4 regions of the Alkalihalophilus pseudofirmus genome follow, and region 3 is predicted to be linked to each of the others. Evidence: riboswitches for the same ligand, from Rfam matches in the RefSeq annotation. Region 3 holds a riboswitch; each other region holds the start of a gene.

Region 1 (4,443 bases), 920 kb from region 3:
AGCATGGGGCATTGTACCAAGACCCTTTTCTCCCCACCATTCATTCATGGCATGAGTAGCTTGTGCAGACATCCCTCCGATAAACGCGGCATAGCCGTCTCCTGCTTGATTGCTGAAATGGTCATCACGATCACCCATAAAGATAACCCGCTTATGCTTAGCGGCTGAAACAACCCTGTATACATTCGTTGCAACACTTGTCCGTCTCGCTAAAATACCATCAATAATTCCTTCTAAAAAGCCGAATTTATGATAGGACCCTCTAATCGTGAGAACTGTTTCAAAAGGGTTGATTTTATCACCATCATGCAAGGCATGGATTTCAAGTTCTTCAGGATCTTCTGAGAACGTGTGCAAAAGAGCAATCGCTTCATCAATTCCGCATAAAACAGCCTCTTCTTTTTGAAAAAACTGCATCGTGACTATTTTATCAGGCTTATATCTTTTCGCGATTTCTTTTGTTTTAAGGAAGTATACCGCAGAGTACCAGCCCTCTTTAATTCTCTCGTCAAATTTAAATGTATGATTTGTTAACCGTGAAAGCTCGCCAGCCATCTTCATTTCAATTTCTTTTTTCATTATTCGGCCTCCAATTAGTTGGCTTGCTTTTATTTATACCTAGTAATTATCCTACTTACTATTTACTCTTTTTCCAAATCTTTAAACCTATACGCCCCATTATTATTTCCGAAAAAGAACCCATTTATAAAATAGATCATTCACATAACGTATCATGTTCTTATTTCCTCATTGCATCGCTCTCCATACACCTACTAAAATGACCACAATCAGCCCCCAGGCCAACACTTGCCAGTATGCCTTGCGCTTTTCTTTTTGCATACGGATTCCCCTTTTTAGGAAGACATAGTTATCTCATTCAACAGTCTAACCAAAGATTTTGAAAAAAGCACCTTACACTAAGTAAGATGCTGCACAATCAAGCAGTCGCAACCGCTTCATTTAATTGCTCGGCTGATAATGCTACGTTCATACTAGCTTTCTCTATCTCTTTTACGACACGAGTAAGCTCGTCCATTTGGTTTTTTACTTTCATAACGGTATGGCTGCTTTGTTGAATCGATTCCACCATTTGACCAAACACCACATCGGTTTGTCCCGATGCCTCAAGCCCCATCTTCACAGCTTGAATAACCTGGCTTAATGATTGTGCCACTTCTTGTTTGTAGTGATCTGAATTAGCGATTAATTTATCAATTTGACTGATTGAATTCTTCGTTTGTTCTGCAAGCTTTTTCACTTCTTGTGATACCACCGCAAACCCACGGCCATGCTCTCCTGCTCTGGCAGCTTCAATTGCTGAATTTAACGCAAGTAAATTTGTTTGTTCAGCAATATCTTTTACAATCGTAATTACATGAGTAATTTCACTTGTTGCTTGTCCAAGATGATTAATAGCTTTTTGCATATTATTGGTATACTCTTCAATTGAATGGATTTTATGAAGCATGTCACTTAATTGGCCTTGACCGTCATTTGCCTTTTTCTCAGCAATAATTGATTGCTCATTACTTGCTAATGAATTTCCGCTTACTTCATTGAAGTGAGAACTTAAAATCTCTACTGAAGCTTGAGTTTCTTCGGCCAAAGCTACTAATCCTTCACTAATCTCCATAATTTTAGTACGGATTTCTGTTTTCCCAACTTCAAATTGTTCTTTCATTTTGGCAACGGTTTCATTTTCATAAGCTTCGAGTACAATTTGCTGTTCTAAACTAAATAATTTATTAACTGCAGTTGTGACTTGCTTAATTTCATCAATTTTATTAGACCCTTGATCAAACTCCCGGCAAATAACAAGAAACATAGCTTGTTGAAGGTTTTGAAAGGCACTCATATACCAAGAAGTCTCTACACCAATCTTGTAATGAACCTTTGCGACTTTCACTCTATTCTCCACAAACTGTTCATTAATATTCCCTTCAAATAAGTCAATTAGATGCTTCTCTAACGTTCTTTCAAGTCGATCTACCGAACTATGCTGCTCAATTTTTTCTCTTAATACCTGCACTAGAAGGATCGTATCATAGAAACCACGAACCAGCTCATTAACATGTGATATGACTAAAGGTTGTATGCTTTTAATGACTTGCAGATCTTGCTCTGTCAATTGAACCATTCTCATTTTGTCATGAATCGTCGAATCAGCCACATCTACCTTCACTTGCAGCTGACCTACTTGCTCCATCCAATCGTTTTGACTTTCTTTGAAAAATTTGATTAACGAAAACAGGCTCATGTAAAGTATCCCCTTTATCGGCCGGTTGCGCTACTTACTCCAACTTCTCAAAGCGCCCAATTTACAGAGAAGTTTTCAACGTATCCGTCAATTTACCTATATTATACTAGAAAGAGGTAAAAAAACCCTTTTTTTCGCAATCAATAAATGACAAACACACGAACATTTTCCTATCAGCAATGTATATCAAACATGTGTTGTTTCTTGAACATTCCAACTAAACCACTCGCCGTGTCCAGCAGTTTCTGCTAGAGTTTCTTCTGTTTTCCTTCCATCAATATAAGAATCTAAATGTAAGAATCGATCTGAAATATTATTATACAAATGAAAGATATTTCGGTCTCTTCCTAGCTCATCTATTGTTTGAAGCAGCTGCTTTTTTGTCTCCAACGGCATTTGATTGGCAACATGCGTATGAAACACGCAAACGGTTACATTTTGAGGCAGCCCTTCTACTATTTGAGGCAGTAATTCAATTCCGTCCCCTTCTACCAAATTCAACTCATCTACACTTTCTTTTAAGATAGAGGCTGCTGCTTCAAATTCATTTCTTCTCTCCATATGTTCTGGCCAAATCAATGCCTTAAGCCAGCATATGTCTTCTTGGTCTCTTAAATCATTAATATGCAAATCAATCCCGCAGCGAGAATGCACAGGATAAGCTTCCTTTTTAAACGATGGAACATTCTCTCCTATTATTTCAGAGCTTAGAGATAAAGGTGAGTTAAGGTTCCCATATCGATGTAACCCATCATATGAATACTGATATTGATCACATAGCAATTGCAGACCGGCACTCGTACCGATCTCAATTAAAGCCAAAGGTTTGTTTGTTTTCTCATATATACAAGAAAAACTCGGATATAGATATGCACAGCGCCGCACTTCATTCGTTTGTACGAGTTTCGTTTGTAAAAGGTGAATAATCTCTTCTTTATACTCCTCGCAGAATGACTTAAAGTGAACAAATGCATGGGTAGATTTTTTCGGTTCTTCAACTAAACTAAGATAATAATCCGAAAGCTCATGCCTTACTCCTTTTAATAGAAGATAGTGAACCGCCCCAAAAAATAAATTAGGGATGGGCTGACCCTCTTTCGCATGCGAACAAATGATGAGAAGCTCTTCGTCTTTCGCTGTTTCTTTGGATAATGTCTCATATAACTTGCTAGAGTCTGCACACTCATCATTGGCAAAAAGAATAAAGCGTTTTGAAAGCTGATTAATGTCCATGTTGTCCTCCTAGAATGTATGTCTAAGGAAGATATCCTCCCTCAATATACAAAATTCGATTCCAAAGAGGGAATTTCCTTGTTCAAAAAGAAAAATAGGAAGCTGACAGCTTCCTATTCTTAAGGATTAATATCTCCTTGCTTCCAATAATCGATTAATCCAGTAAATATCATCATTCATCTCATACTTTTCTACCACTTGATCTCTTAACGTTGCAAAAAAACCATCCCCTAAATAAATGCCAATAAAACTTGGGGTATTACTTTCGGTTTCTTCACTGAAGAACATCACATCGCCTCGCTCTAATTCTTCAATATGAATGGAGTCCCCGCCTGAACGAAGCGTATGAATATTTCCTGATAACTGTTTATTGGCAGCTTCTAGGTACATGTTTTGTACAAATTCAACAGAAGAGCCATGAAACACTTCTCCCACATAATTCTCTGTTAGGACAGCAACGGCTTCAAGAGTAACATCTTCTATTTCATACGTTCTGGCTCCATAAAGTCGTGGCGGCCAATAGGAGCTTACAGTGAGGTCAACAATCATCACCCCGTTTGCTTGAGTAGCCACAACCATTTGGTTATTCCCTAAATAAATTGCAGGAATCAATGTCGTCCCTTCAAAGAATAACAAATCTCCAGGTTCAGCATTATCAGGATGTATCTCCATTCCAACTTGCCATTGCTGGCTGCCGTAGCGTGGAAGATCATATTGATATGCCTGCTTGTAAATATATTGTGTAAGCCCTCCTGTATCAAATCCCTGCTCAGGATCAGCTCCACCTAATTGATAAGGGCTTCCTAGTACTTGATAAGCCTCGTAAACCGCTGGATGATCTAGTTGGACTGAAAGATCATCAAAGCGTTTAACCCCTGTGAAATGTTCACGCCAATATGAATTCATATAAGAGATTGTTGTCATTCCTTCTTCACCAGTTGCATGAATCATAT
Region 2 (4,443 bases), 920 kb from region 3:
ATGAGCACGATCCGTGATTATGCAATGAAACAAGGGATGATCTTCTTAATAGATGATGGTTTGTTCAAAGTAAAGCAGGGGTTAACGACAATCGAAGAAGTACTGCGTGTGGCAATGGATGAGTAAAGGAGAGATATGAGGAGTGATAAGATGAAAGAAAAGCTGGAATCTTTACTAATTGAAGCGTTTGAAATGGGTGCCTCAGACATTCACCTGACGGTTGGGGTGCCGCCTGTCATCCGTATAAACGGGGAACTTGCTCATCACGGAGAAACCGTGTTAAAGCCGGCTGACACGGAGGGAATGGCACGTGCGATTTTATCGGAAAATCTGTGGAAGGTGTTCCAAAAGCGGGGAGAGCTTGACTTCTCACACGGCATTCCGAAAGTGTCGCGTTTTCGTGTGAATGCCTACTTCCAGCGCTCCTGTGTATGTCTTGCGATCCGAGTTGTGCCGACGAAAATTCCTACACTCGATGATCTTTCGATGCCTGAAGTGTTAAAAGAGATTGCCCAAAAACCTCAAGGACTAGTGCTTGTAACAGGTCCGACCGGTAGCGGGAAGTCGACCACTCTGGCTGCAATGATTAATGAGATCAATGAACAATCAAATAAACATATTATTACGCTTGAGGACCCGATTGAGTATTTACATAAGCATAAACGCTCGATTATAAATCAGCGTGAAGTGGGATTTGATACGCAAAACTTTGCAAACGGGCTAAGAGGCTGCTTAAGGCAGGACCCTGATATTATTTTAGTAGGGGAAATGCGTGATTTAGAGACAATCTCGATTGCAATCACGGCAGCAGAAACAGGACATCTTGTATTAGGGACATTGCATACAACGGATGCCCCGGCAACGATTGACCGTGTAATCGATGTGTTCCCGCCAGAGCAGCAGCCGCAAGTCCGCATTCAGCTAGCTTCCGTCTTAGGAGCCGTTATCTCTCAGCGGTTATTTAAAACAGCAGATGGAAAAGGAAGACGAGCGGCAACGGAAATCCTAGTGAATAATGCAGCTGTGAAAAACCTTATCCGCAACGAGAAAATCCACCAAATACCCAGCGTGATGCAGACGAGCCGTGCAAGCGGGATGCATACGCTTGAGATGTCAATTAAAGAATTAGTCGACTCAGGTGCGGTGGAGTATGAAACAGTTAGCGCGTACGTAAGTGAAAGTGGGATGTAAATGGGCGTTTATAAATATTCAGGACGTGACCGGCGAGGACATGTGAAGAAAGGAAAAGTGAAGGCTCCTTCAGAAAAGCAGGCTCGTCTCATCCTGAGAGAAGACGGGGTAGCTGTGAGAGAGCTGAATGAATCCAAAAGTATTCTCGATATGGAAATCGAGCTAGGTGCGGGCGGAGTGCGCTCACAAGATTTTGTGATTTATTTAAGGCAGTTTGCGACGCTGTTAAAAGCGGGGATCTCAGTGGTTGATGCTACTGTAATCTTGCGTGAGCAGACGTCTTCTAAAAAACTTAAAGCAGCCCTACATGATGTAGAGGACGAATTACGTGCGGGGAATCCGTTTTCACAAGCGGCTGAAAATCAAAAGAAAGTGTTCCCGCCGTTATTTGTAAATATGGCCAAAGCAGGCGAGCTTGGCGGTAATTTAGATGATATCCTAGAGCGGCTTGCGAGCTATTATGAGAAACAGCATAAAACAAAACAGAAAGTGATGTCTGCAATGTCGTACCCGATTGTGGTCGGTTTTGTGGCGATCATCATTGTGATCTTTCTATTATCCTATGTCGTCCCAACATTTGCTGATATGTTCGCAAGCTTTAATGCCGAGCTGCCGATGATTACAGTGCTTGTGCTTCAGGCAGGAGAGATATTCAGCAGACTATGGTGGCTTCTGCCGCTGGCCGTTATTTTAGTTATCGTGCTGTTGAAAATCGTGAATGACCGAGCGGAGCTTAGGTATTATCGCGATCTGTTTATTCTGCGGATGCCGATTTTCGGAAAGCTGCTGCAAAAAGCAGCGCTCGCGCGAATGACAAGAACATTAAGCTCGCTGTTTTCAAGCTCTGTGCCGATATTGCAGTCTGTCTCAATTGTAGAGAGGATTGCTGGAAACGAAGTAATTGCCCGAGTGATCCGCGAATCTCGTAATTCATTAGAACGAGGGGAATCGATTGCAGAACCGATGCATAAGCATTGGGTATTCCCTCCTTTAGTGACGCAAATGATTGCAGTCGGTGAAAAAACAGGGTCACTAGATACGATGCTTGATAAAGTAGCAGATTTCTATGATTCAGAAGTAGAAGCGGGAACAGACCAAATTAAAGCATTAATAGAGCCAGTTATGATTGTCATTTTGGCAGCTGTGGTCGGTGTAATTGTCGCAGCGATAGCAATTCCGATGTTTGAAATATTTGATGCGGTTGGATAGAAAATTTTGCTAGACAAATGAAGGATTTGCCAGTATGATTTCTGTAGAACCAATCTACTAGACATTTATACTTATAAAAGTATACGAATTTCATATGGAACGTGATGAAAAGCTATCTGTACATGGGCACTTGGGTAGTTTGGAGCAGCTAGTGCAACCGGCCAATTTTGTCATGACTACATGCAGGATTGGTTTTTTCTATGTTGCAGAGAGTTACTGAAGACGCGTGAACAGATGAAAAATGAAAAACGGAGGATACGAAGATGATGAAAAGATGGTTGAAACAGACGAAGAATGAAAAAGGCTTAACGTTGGTTGAGCTGTTGGCTGTTGTTGTGATTTTAGGAATTATTGCTGCGATTGCAGTGCCGAGTATTGGAAATATTATTGAGAATAGTAAGAAGGACTCAGCAATATCAAATGCCCAACAAGTGTTGAATGCTGCAAGGTTGTATTCAGCAGGTGGTGGTAATATTGATAGTAGTATTACTTATAATTCTACAACTAATGGAGCTATTGCAGAATATCATGAAGAACTTGTTAACCCTTGGGGGGAGGGGGAAGTAACTTATACTGTTGGTTTTGAGAACAATACTCCAAACATTGCAATGACTTATTCTGGTGGAAAATGTAATATAGGGACTGAAGGAAGTACTTTTGAGGGTCTTAGCTCCCAAGATCTCAGTAGCGACTCTAGAGATAATATTTGTAAAGATGATGAATAATATCAAAAGCCTATCCCCTCGATAGGCTTTTTCACTACACAAATTCAGAAAATCCTTACACCTTAGGAGGCCTTGATGGTTGATTGGTTGTTTATTGGTTATTTATTTGTCTTCGGCCTGACGTTTGGGTCCTTTTTTAATGTGGTTGGGCTGCGTGTGCCGGCGGGGGAATCGATTGTCGCCCCGCGCTCGCATTGTACAACCTGTGACCGTGATTTATCAACGCGGGAGCTGATCCCTGTTTTTTCTTATCTATTTCAAAAGGGGAAGTGCCGCGGCTGTGGAACGAAAATTTCTCCGCTTTACCCGATTGTAGAACTCGTGACCGGGTTGTCGTTCAGCGGGGCTTACGTGTTGCTTGGCTGGTCGTATGAATTAATTGTGGCTCTTTTACTTATTTCGCTCCTTGCTATTATTTTTGTCAGCGATATCCGCTACATGTTAATTCCAGATAAAATCCTATTATTTTTTACGCCGCTCTTCCTGCTTTTACGTTTGGCGGTAGCACCGCTTGATCCATGGTGGTCTAGTCTTGTGGGGGCGGCTGTTGGATTTGGGTTGCTGCTCCTTATTGCGGTGATCAGCAGAGGCGGAATGGGTGGCGGAGACATTAAGCTGTTTGCTGTGCTTGGACTTGTTCTTGGCTGGCATGATGTGCTGCTTGCCTTTTTCTTTTCATGCTTATATGGAACAATCATTGCTGGTATCGGGATGGCAGCTGGAAAAGTAAAACGCAAAAAGCCGATTCCATTTGGCCCTTTTATCGTACTAGGAGCACTAACGGCATATTTTTATGGAAATTCTCTAGTCCAATGGTACATAGGTCTATTCTTATAGTAAACTACGTATAAGAAGTTATTTTTAAAGAGAAATGGTGAATAAAAGATGAACCTTTTTCAACAACCGAACCAAAAGCGGCATGCCTTTATTATTAAAGATCATGTTATTCGATATATAGGAAGCAAGCAGCCAGATCTCTTGCAAATCTCTCAAATAAAAGAGCGCTACTTGCCTGTTGGGATTGTCGTTAACGGCCAAATTGAAGACATGACGACCTTTGTGACGATTTTGGCTGAATGTGTGGAGGAATGGAAGCTTAAAAGACAACGGATACAATTTTGCCTGCCGCAGCAGCATACGATTATTCGCACCCACTTTATCGATGGGACAATTCCCGATGAAGAAGTGAAAGGGCAGCTTTATTTAGATTTAGGAGAGAGCCTTTTGCTGCCGTTTGATGATCCGATTTTTGACTTTAAAGTAATTGGGATGCGTGACGGTCAAAAGGAAGTACTGCTCTTTGCTTCGAGAGAATCCG
Region 3 (4,443 bases):
ACCCAGCCAGCATGGCAAATTTGCCCGATCGGCTTGTTCTGGTCATTTAACGTACGAACCATATTCAACACGGAATCAAATCTTCTTAATAAGTCAGGAGACCAGCCCCCTGGCACTAAGATCGCGTCATACTCTTCTGGATTGATTTCTTCAAATGAGTACTCTGAAACAATCGGCACCCCGTATTTTCCGATATACGTCTCATTGGCTTTTTCACCGGCAATATGCACCTCTGCACCCTCTTCACGCAAGCGCAGAACAGGATACCATAATTCCAGATCTTCAAAATCCTTACTGACAATTTGAATGACTTTCTTACCTTCTAGCCTCATTATTAGTACGCCTCCTTTATAAGAGCAGTGTTCTTCCCTGCCTTTATCGTGACAGAATCATTTAGTTGATGCAAACACTCAGAGCATCATCTCTCGCTGCATAGGGATAAACTATAGAGATTTACTGAGAAGACGGGCCAAATCGTCCCATTCTGAAGTCATTAAAGGCTTCATGAATTTCATCTTCTGTATTCATTACAAACGGCCCGCGAGCCACTACAGTCTCATTAATCGGCTTGCCTGTATAAATGAGCATTCTTGATCTCTCATTTGCCTTAATATGCAAATGATCAAACGCATCATTACTTGCCTCTTTTTGATAAGATAACAGTCCAGCTTCCGTTTTTCCTAGTGTTACCTTATCAGCAAAAGTCATTTCTCCTTGGAGCATATAAATATGGCCGTTGTGATTTTGGGGGAGCTTCAGGGAGTAGCACTCTCCTTCTTTTAAAAAAAGCTCAAACATATTAATCGGCACTAATGAATCCATCGGCCCTTTAACCCCTTCTGCTTCTCCTGAATAAATGCGCAGATAACCACCGTCGATTTCTACTTTAGGAGCGTCTTCAACCAGTACATTTTGGTATGATGATTCCGTTCCTTTTAACGCTTTAGGCAGATTAAGCCACAGCTGCAGCGTGTGAATAAGATCATCATCCACTGCTTCTTCAGCATGGCGCGCCCCGCTCCCAGCATTCATGTACTGTACATCACCTGCATAAAGCACTGAATGGCCTCCATTATTATCTGTATGTTCTAACCTGCCATCAATAACATAAGTGATCGTCTGAAACCCTCGGTGCGGATGATCCGAGAACGTCCCTCGCTTAAACCAATCATCAGCCATTAAGATAAAAGGATCATACTCTGTCATCTTATCCGGCGGGAGAACCCAGCCTTGCTGGACATGCGGATATCCATTCTTATTGTATTTCACCTTCCAATGATCACGTATCACACGTTCACCTTCTGTACCCATTGCAAGACACCTCCAGTTATTTGCTTCTATTAGCATACATAGATTAACCAATTCCATACAACGATTTAGCTTGGCTTTGGAAAAGAAGAAATTTGTCGAGCGAAAAAACTTTATCTTTAATTCAAAATAAATATAATAGAATTATAGGTCTTTATACATATAATAAATTACCCACCAACGCATATAATGACCTATGCACAATGCTTCAAAGGTAAGCTATGAAGTATAACCTTTATATGGACACTTGGGTTATATGGAGCCAGTAGTGTAACCGGACCTCTTTAATTAGGGGTGCTATGAAGTATAGTCTTTACTTGGACACTTGGGCTATATGGAGCTAGTAGTGTAACCGACCCTCTTATTTAAAAAAATTTATTTAAGAGGAGAAATGGAAGATGAAAAAAGCACAAAAATTATCAGTAGCAGTATTAACACTTATTTTATCTGTTAGCTTCACCACTGGTGCTATGGCTAATAATGGAAATGGAAATGGAAAAGGGTTAGAAACAGCACCTGGCCAAAGCGAGAACTTTTCTAAAGGAGTAACGACTGAAGTTATTGTTACAACAAACGAAACTAAAGGTGTTGAGGTTAACTCAATAGAATCTGCTGTAACAGAGACTAAAACAGATACAGATATAACCGAAGAACGTGTTGTTATTAAAAGTAATACTGAAAAACATCCTACAAAAAATGAGTATAGAGACGTTACTGTTACAGCAACAGTTCGAACTGTAACAACCTCAACTTGGGATGAAACTACAACTACTACTACTACGACAGAAACTCCTGTAACTGTTATAGAGACCATTGAAACTACTATTACCCATCAAGGCGCTCCTGGAAGTAATGGTAAAGTTCTTAGCGAATCAAGTAAATCTTCTGAGAAGAGAGTTGAAGGTGAACCAATAGTAACAGTGGCAACTACTACTACTAAAGGAGAACTTGAGACTTCTACGGTTACTGAACAAATTGACGAAAAAGAAGATAAATCAGGCTGGAAGATAGGCCATAATAATTAAATTTGTTCCTCGGGTAAATTATATGAATGTTTAAGCCTCAGATGTTTGATCTGAGGTTTTTCTCTTTCCTTTTTGAATAAACCCCTCCCTCTTTGTCCATAACTAGTACCATATACTAGTCTGCTAGGGGAGGATTGTATGGAGCCGGGCTTTTGGGATATGTCGATTAAAATTGTAATAGGATTCTTTTTGCTTTTTTTGATTACTAGATTACTTGGCAAAACGACGATCCGTCATTTGACTCCGTTTGATTTTGTCTCAGCTATTGTATTATCAGAGCTGCTAGGTAATGGGATATTTGAGGTAAACGTCAGCATTTTCTATATTATTTACGTTGTTCTCTTATGGGGTTTTTTAATGATTATGATGGAGAAGTATTTGCTAAAGCACCGTTCTGTGAGGGGGCTTTTGGAAGGAAAGCCGTCTATCATCATTCGTAACGGAAAGATTGACCGAGAGCAGCTTAAAAAAAACCGCATGAACATCAATCAGCTGCTTAGTTCACTGCGTCAAAGTGAAACCTTTTCTTTGCGCGAAGTGGCTTATGCGATTTTAGAGTCTAACGGTTCGATCAGTATTTTAAAGAAAAATAAATATCAAAAGGTAACCCTTGAAGACTTAAACCTACCTGTAAGCACTACTTATCTTTGCACCACATTAATTACAGATGGAGAAATTATAGAAGATAACTTAAAGGAGCTTGGGTTTAATCATGACTGGCTGATGAGTCAGCTAATCTCTCATGGCTACAACCGGCCAGAAGATATCGTTTATGCTGATTGGCTGTATGACGATGGCATCTATATTGTGCCCTACCAATCAAAAGAAGCATAGAAGACCTCGTTTCATCAAGATTCGAGACTTCTATGCTTATTAATTGTTAAGACTTATTTAGTACGTTAGCAAGCAGCTTAACTCCCTCTACAAGCTCGTCTTCAGATGCATAGCTAAAGGAAAGCCTCAAGTATGCTGCTTTCTCATCGGCAGGTAAGAAAAAGTACTTTCCAGGGACATATGCAACTCCCGCATCAAGTGCCTGCTCTAACAAATGATCCGTATCCACACCATCAGCCCTCACCCAAATAAAGTACCCTCCTTTTGGGACAAACCAGGACACTGAATCAGGCAGATGCTCTTCAAGCGCTGAGATCACCACGTCACGTTTTTGTTGATAGGCAGTACGTAATGTATCGAGGCGTTCGTTCAAATTAATCTGTTCCAAATAAGCAGCCATTGATGCTTCGGCAAATGGATGATCTAAATCTTTTTTAAACCAATTAAGAGCTTCCGTACATTCTTGTGCCGCTGCAACCCAGCCGATTCGCATGCCGGGAGCGACTACTTTTGACAACGAGCCTACATGTAAAACACGATTCGATTGATCCAATGACTTAAGCGTGGCTTCTGACTTCTCAAAATATAAATCTCCGTACGCATCATCTTCTAAAACTAGAAAATTATACTCTTCAGCCAGCTTCATCACATGCTTGCGTCGTGCTGCAGTCATCGTCGTACCTGTTGGATTATGAAAAGTTGGTATCGTATATAAAAGACGAGGGAGCGGCAAACCCTTCTTTGTACGTTCTGCTAGTATTTCTTCTAATTTCTCTGTTTGAAGCCCGTGCTCATCAATTGGGATGCTGATAAAATGGTTCGTGTAGTTTTGAAAGATTTCAAGTGCCTCCATATAAGTAGGAGATTCAACAGCCACTACACTATCCTCATCAATGAAAACCCGGGCAATCAGATCAATCGCTTGGCAGGCACCAGAGGTAATCAACAGTTCCTCTTCTTCTACATCCATGCCGCGCTCTTTCAATCGATGAGTAATCTGCGCTTTTAATTGGTCCATTCTAGGGCTGCCAAGATAGTGCAAAGGCAGGTCCCCCTCTTCTTCGAGCAGTCTGTTCACTGCCTTCTTCAACTGCTCTACAGGCACTAAAGAGGGATCAGGATACCCTGAAGAAAGACGTATACACTTCTCTGGCAGCTGAGGCATCCAGCTTCCCGGAGGATCATTTTGAAGAGCTGGTTTACTATGCTTTGATAAAAAAGATTCAATGTTCACATTATCACTCCTATATGATCACAGACATTATTCGTCATAACA
Region 4 (4,443 bases), 340 kb from region 3:
CAGCTATGTTCTTAACAACAGAAGCTGTAATCGCTGATAAGCCTGAGGAAAACGAAGGCGGCGGCATGCCTGACATGGGCGGCATGGGCGGAATGGGTGGAATGGGCGGCATGATGTAATAAGAAAAGCCGAAGCGACTGCTCAGAAACGCAGGAATCTGGAGCAACTGACAAGTGGCGTTCTTTGCCACGTAGGAGGGTGTGAAGAGTCCGGAGTTTCTAGGAGTGAAGGCTAGACATCTGCCCATCAAACCCTTGATAGATAAGGTTTTGACATAAAGTGAAAAGAAGCTTCTCATAAGTTGAACAAACTTATGGGGAGCTTTTTTGTTTGTAAATCTACGGCTTTCAGAGCATATAAGCCTCACAAGCGATTTTATCTCCAAGGGTAAGATTGTGAATTAAATGTGAAATGTTTCACAAAATCCTCCAAATTAGTAGCACCTCGGGTATAATGAACGCATAAGATACCTTATAGGGTATAGGGTGTATTCATATTAAAGTTGTTCAATGGTAATTTAAAATATCTCTTTTGGAGGGGATCAAATGAGTACTAAAGTAATCATTGTAGGTGGAGTAGCGGGCGGTGCAACAGCGGCAGCAAGATTAAGAAGGATTAGTGAAGATGTGGAAATTATTCTAGTTGAACGTGGTGAGCATATTTCATTTGCTAATTGCGGGCTGCCTTACTATATTGGCGAAACCATTAAAGAACGAAGCAAATTACTCGTTCAGACCGTTAAAGGCATGTCAAAACGTTTTAATCTTGATATTAGAAATTTAAGTGAAGTGCTGAGCATTGATCCACAAAATAATAAATTGACAATCAAGAACCTAAGAAACGGTGAAGAGTACGAAGAAACGTATGACAAGTTATTATTATCCCCTGGAGCAAGGCCGATGGTTCCGCCGATTCTAGGATTAAGTGAAAATATGTCTGCTTTTACCTTAAGAAACATACCTGATACTGATAAAATCAAAACCTATGTGGATTCCAACAAACCTAAGAAAGCCGTTGTAATTGGCGGAGGATTTATCGGAATTGAAATGGCGGAAAACCTGGTTGATCGAGGAATAGACGTGACACTTGTTGAGATGGCTAAACAAATCATGGCCCCAATCGATGTTGAGATGGCAAGCATCTTACACACTCATTTAAAAGAGAAAGGTGTACATTTAGTACTGGAAAACGGAGTGCAGGCTTTTACAGAACAGGGCAAAAAAGTGCTTCTTTCTGATGGAACTGAAATAGAAACAGATATGACGATTCTTTCAATCGGCGTCAGACCAGAAAATGAATTGGCTAAATCAGCAGGACTAGAGCTTGGAGAACGCGGGGGCATCATTGTAAATGAATACCTGCAAACTTCCAAAGAGGACATCTATGCCGTGGGGGATGCAATTGAAGTTGTTGATTATATCAATGGCAAAAAAGCAATGATTCCTCTTGCAGGACCTGCTAACCGTCAAGGTCGAATTGCGGCCAATAATATGATGGGAAAAAAGGAAAAGTATCAAGGGACGATGGGTACTTCTATAGCTAAGGTATTTGACTTGACTGTTGCAGCAACCGGAAACAACGAAAAGACATTAAAGCATCTCGGCATTACTTATGAAGTGGTTCATATTCATCCAAGCTCTCATGCTGGTTACTATCCAGGGGCTGCACCTATTGCTTTAAAACTCATTTTTGATAAAAGTACCGGAAAAATATTTGGAGCACAAGCGGTGGGGGCAGATGGCGTGGACAAGAGAATAGACGTTATCGCAACAGCTATCAAAGGTGAACTAACAGTAGAGGATCTAACAAATCTAGAGTTATCCTATGCACCGCCATTTTCCTCAGCAAAAGATCCTGTCAACATGGCCGGTTATGTGGCTTCTAATATTATGGACGGTGAATTGGAGCATATTCAGTGGCATGAAGTCGATCAAATCGTTTCAGATGGTGGAGTATTAATTGATGTTCGCGAACCAATGGAACGTGAATTCGGCTTCATTAAAGGCTCTACTAATATCCCATTAAATGATCTAAGAGACCGATTGTCAGAACTGCCAAAGGATCAGACGATCTATGTCAGCTGTCAGGTTGGTTTAAGAGGATACCTAGCTAGCCAGATTCTTAAAAACAGGGGATATAAAGTGAAGAATGTTGATGGCGGCTGGAAAACCTACTCTTCTGTTTTAGGAGGAAACCTTGCTATAGATGGTAAAACTACTACCAATGACCGTAGAGATACTGAAATGAAAAGTACAATAGAAATAAAGGTTGATAGGGTTGTAGATGTCAGAGGGTTAACATGTCCAATGCCAATCATTGAACTTAAAAAAGGCATTGAATCATTGGATAACGGTCAAGTGTTAGAGCTTCATGTAACAGACAAAGGAGCTTTAAACGACCTGCCCACATGGAGTGAAAAAGCTGGTCATACCCTTTTGAAAACTGTTCAAGAAGGGAAGATCATTAAATTCTGGATAGAGAAGAAATAAATGTTTTGTAAGAATTGATAACAATATTATTTAAGCATGCTCAAGATAGGGGCATGCTTTTTTAAGTGGAGAAAATGGAGTATTATCTCCTTATGTAAATCAATAGTCCTGTACTTTAATGTCTATTTTAAATTAAAAAAATACATAATTCGACAATATCTAATTCTTTTGTGCTATAATGACGTTTGTGTCATTGTGAATTTAGAACCAGTAATTAAATAGGATAAAGGCAAACTTATCGAAAGGTAAGGACGCAAAGCTACGAGTCTAACATCCTCTTGGGTCATGATAGTCGGGTTGCCAAAAATGATATATGAATGGAACGATTATTTGGCTATCCCTATTTACGTCTAGGGATAGCTTTTCTTTTTGTATCTAGTGAAATAAGTGAAGGTCATTAATGAAAATAACATTCCATAGGAAGAAGGCGATAAGAGATGATAGTAGTTAATAAAAGAAAGTACAAAATGGCCATTGATGAGAATGAAAAAGAAATTCAAGTTCAAGTGCATGGATTAATGAGAGAAGAAGATGTAGAAGGATATATGATCGATTTGCAGGAAACCATCGATAAAGTATCAAGACCACATTATACATTTGTTGTCGATGCCACACACCAAACACCTGTCCCATCAAAAGTTGTCCCGCAACTAGAGCAAACGATGCAATTTTATTCTAGTTTAGGCTTTAAAGATATTCTTGTTGTAAAGCCTGCCTCTAAAATTGCTCAAGTTCAAATAAGGAATGCTCTTCAGAGAATTAACTTCTCAGGTACATTTGTTGAGCGAGTATCTCATTCGTTTTAAACGAGGTTCATTTAATAATTTGAAAGGAAGTTAAGGCGTGCAAAAAACATTAGAACGATATTCATATGAAATTATAACAAGCGAACAATCTACTCTAATAGAAAAAGCAGCTGAATGTCTAGCCCGCTCATTTATAGGGGTGAATGTTTCAGGTAAATGGGTTCAGGAACCTATGGTAGGTCAATTAGATATACGTTATGAAGATTTCTACGATTTCACCAAAGATTATTTAGTCAGTACAGTGGACCAGGGTTATTGCGTCATAGCTAAAGATCAAAATCAGAATGTGGTGGGTGTATTAGCAGGAGATACAAATGCGCCAGTCATATTTGGAGAAGATCTATTTGAAGGGTCGTTTTCCGATATGAATGTCATTCTCCATGTTTTAGAAGAGATAGATCAACGATTCATAGATGATTATAAAAAGAGAAGCGGAAAAGAAATAGAAGATGGTGAGTTTTTGCATTTATTCATGTTGGGTTTAACAGCTGAACATGACCGTCATGAAGTAATTCAACAATTAGGCAATGAGTTAATAACTAAGGCAGCTTCACAGGGATTGAAGGCAGTTATAGGTGAAGCGACAAACCCAAAATCGATACGTGTAATGGAAAAATATCATCAAATGGAGAAGTATACAGATATAGGTGGGCATTACATTGTACATAAATATAAAGAAAATAACAGGTTAAGTGGAATTGATGAGAGTATAGCTGATGGGACCTATTTCCTTATCAGAGAACTTTAAAAGGGTTCATTTCGAATTAAAATAAAATAAAAAGTAGGGGATTCATTCTTATGGAAGTTATACTGCTTGGTATTATTATCGTTTTATTAGGCACTACAGTGTATTTTGCTTACCGTTATTTTTCCCTAAAGCATAATCCGCGCATTAATAAAGAAATCATAAATGGAATAAGAGAACTTTCTGCAGGGAATATGAAAAGCAAAGTGGAAGAGAAAAGCGCTGATTATACTGTATACAATCAACTAATCGAATTTTTACATCGTGTAAAGGAAAGTTACTCTTCCTTATCAAGCAATGTTTATCAAAAAGGAGAAAATTTAGCTAAGGTCGGGGAGTCTGCTATTGAGAAAGCGGACATTGTAAGAGCCGCAATTGATGAGGTAGGAAGAGGCTTAGAGAA

The links. A riboswitch is a leader RNA that binds a small molecule or an ion and turns the genes downstream of it on or off. The one in region 3 is predicted to bind cyclic di-GMP.
Region 1: it holds a riboswitch for cyclic di-GMP, as region 3 does, so the genes downstream of both, PQ478_RS04425 (globin-coupled sensor protein) here and PQ478_RS20935 (hypothetical protein) in region 3, are expected to answer to the same signal.
Region 2: it holds a riboswitch for cyclic di-GMP, as region 3 does, so the genes downstream of both, PQ478_RS16590 (type II secretion system protein) here and PQ478_RS20935 (hypothetical protein) in region 3, are expected to answer to the same signal.
Region 4: it holds a riboswitch for cyclic di-GMP, as region 3 does, so the genes downstream of both, PQ478_RS01615 (hypothetical protein) here and PQ478_RS20935 (hypothetical protein) in region 3, are expected to answer to the same signal.

Annotation. Positions count from the first base shown of each region.
Region 1 is NZ_CP117835.1:867,640-872,082, reverse strand. It holds gene PQ478_RS04430 (nicotinate phosphoribosyltransferase) at 1-579, opposite strand, end outside; gene PQ478_RS04425 (globin-coupled sensor protein) at 938-2,257, opposite strand; cyclic di-GMP riboswitch class II at 2,268-2,352, opposite strand; gene PQ478_RS04420 (DUF2332 domain-containing protein) at 2,444-3,490, opposite strand; gene PQ478_RS04415 (NlpC/P60 family protein) at 3,617-4,443, opposite strand, start outside.
Region 2 is NZ_CP117835.1:3,106,352-3,110,794, reverse strand. It holds gene PQ478_RS16605 (GspE/PulE family protein) at 1-126, shown strand, start outside; gene PQ478_RS16600 (type IV pilus twitching motility protein PilT) at 151-1,191, shown strand; gene PQ478_RS16595 (type II secretion system F family protein) at 1,192-2,400, shown strand; cyclic di-GMP riboswitch class II at 2,489-2,572, shown strand; gene PQ478_RS16590 (type II secretion system protein) at 2,664-3,125, shown strand; gene PQ478_RS16585 (prepilin peptidase) at 3,201-3,962, shown strand; gene pilM (type IV pilus biogenesis protein PilM) at 4,011-4,443, shown strand, end outside.
Region 3 is NZ_CP117835.1:4,024,620-4,029,062, forward strand. It holds gene PQ478_RS20925 (type 1 glutamine amidotransferase domain-containing protein) at 1-332, opposite strand, end outside; gene PQ478_RS20930 (pirin family protein) at 454-1,311, opposite strand; cyclic di-GMP riboswitch class II at 1,592-1,675, shown strand; gene PQ478_RS20935 (hypothetical protein) at 1,707-2,333, shown strand; gene PQ478_RS20940 (YetF domain-containing protein) at 2,472-3,167, shown strand; gene PQ478_RS20945 (aminotransferase-like domain-containing protein) at 3,214-4,401, opposite strand.
Region 4 is NZ_CP117835.1:287,996-292,438, forward strand. It holds gene groL (chaperonin GroEL) at 1-119, shown strand, start outside; gene PQ478_RS01610 (CoA-disulfide reductase) at 546-2,489, shown strand; cyclic di-GMP riboswitch class I at 2,708-2,794, shown strand; gene PQ478_RS01615 (hypothetical protein) at 2,927-3,295, shown strand; gene PQ478_RS01620 (hypothetical protein) at 3,333-4,043, shown strand; gene PQ478_RS01625 (methyl-accepting chemotaxis protein) at 4,094-4,443, shown strand, end outside.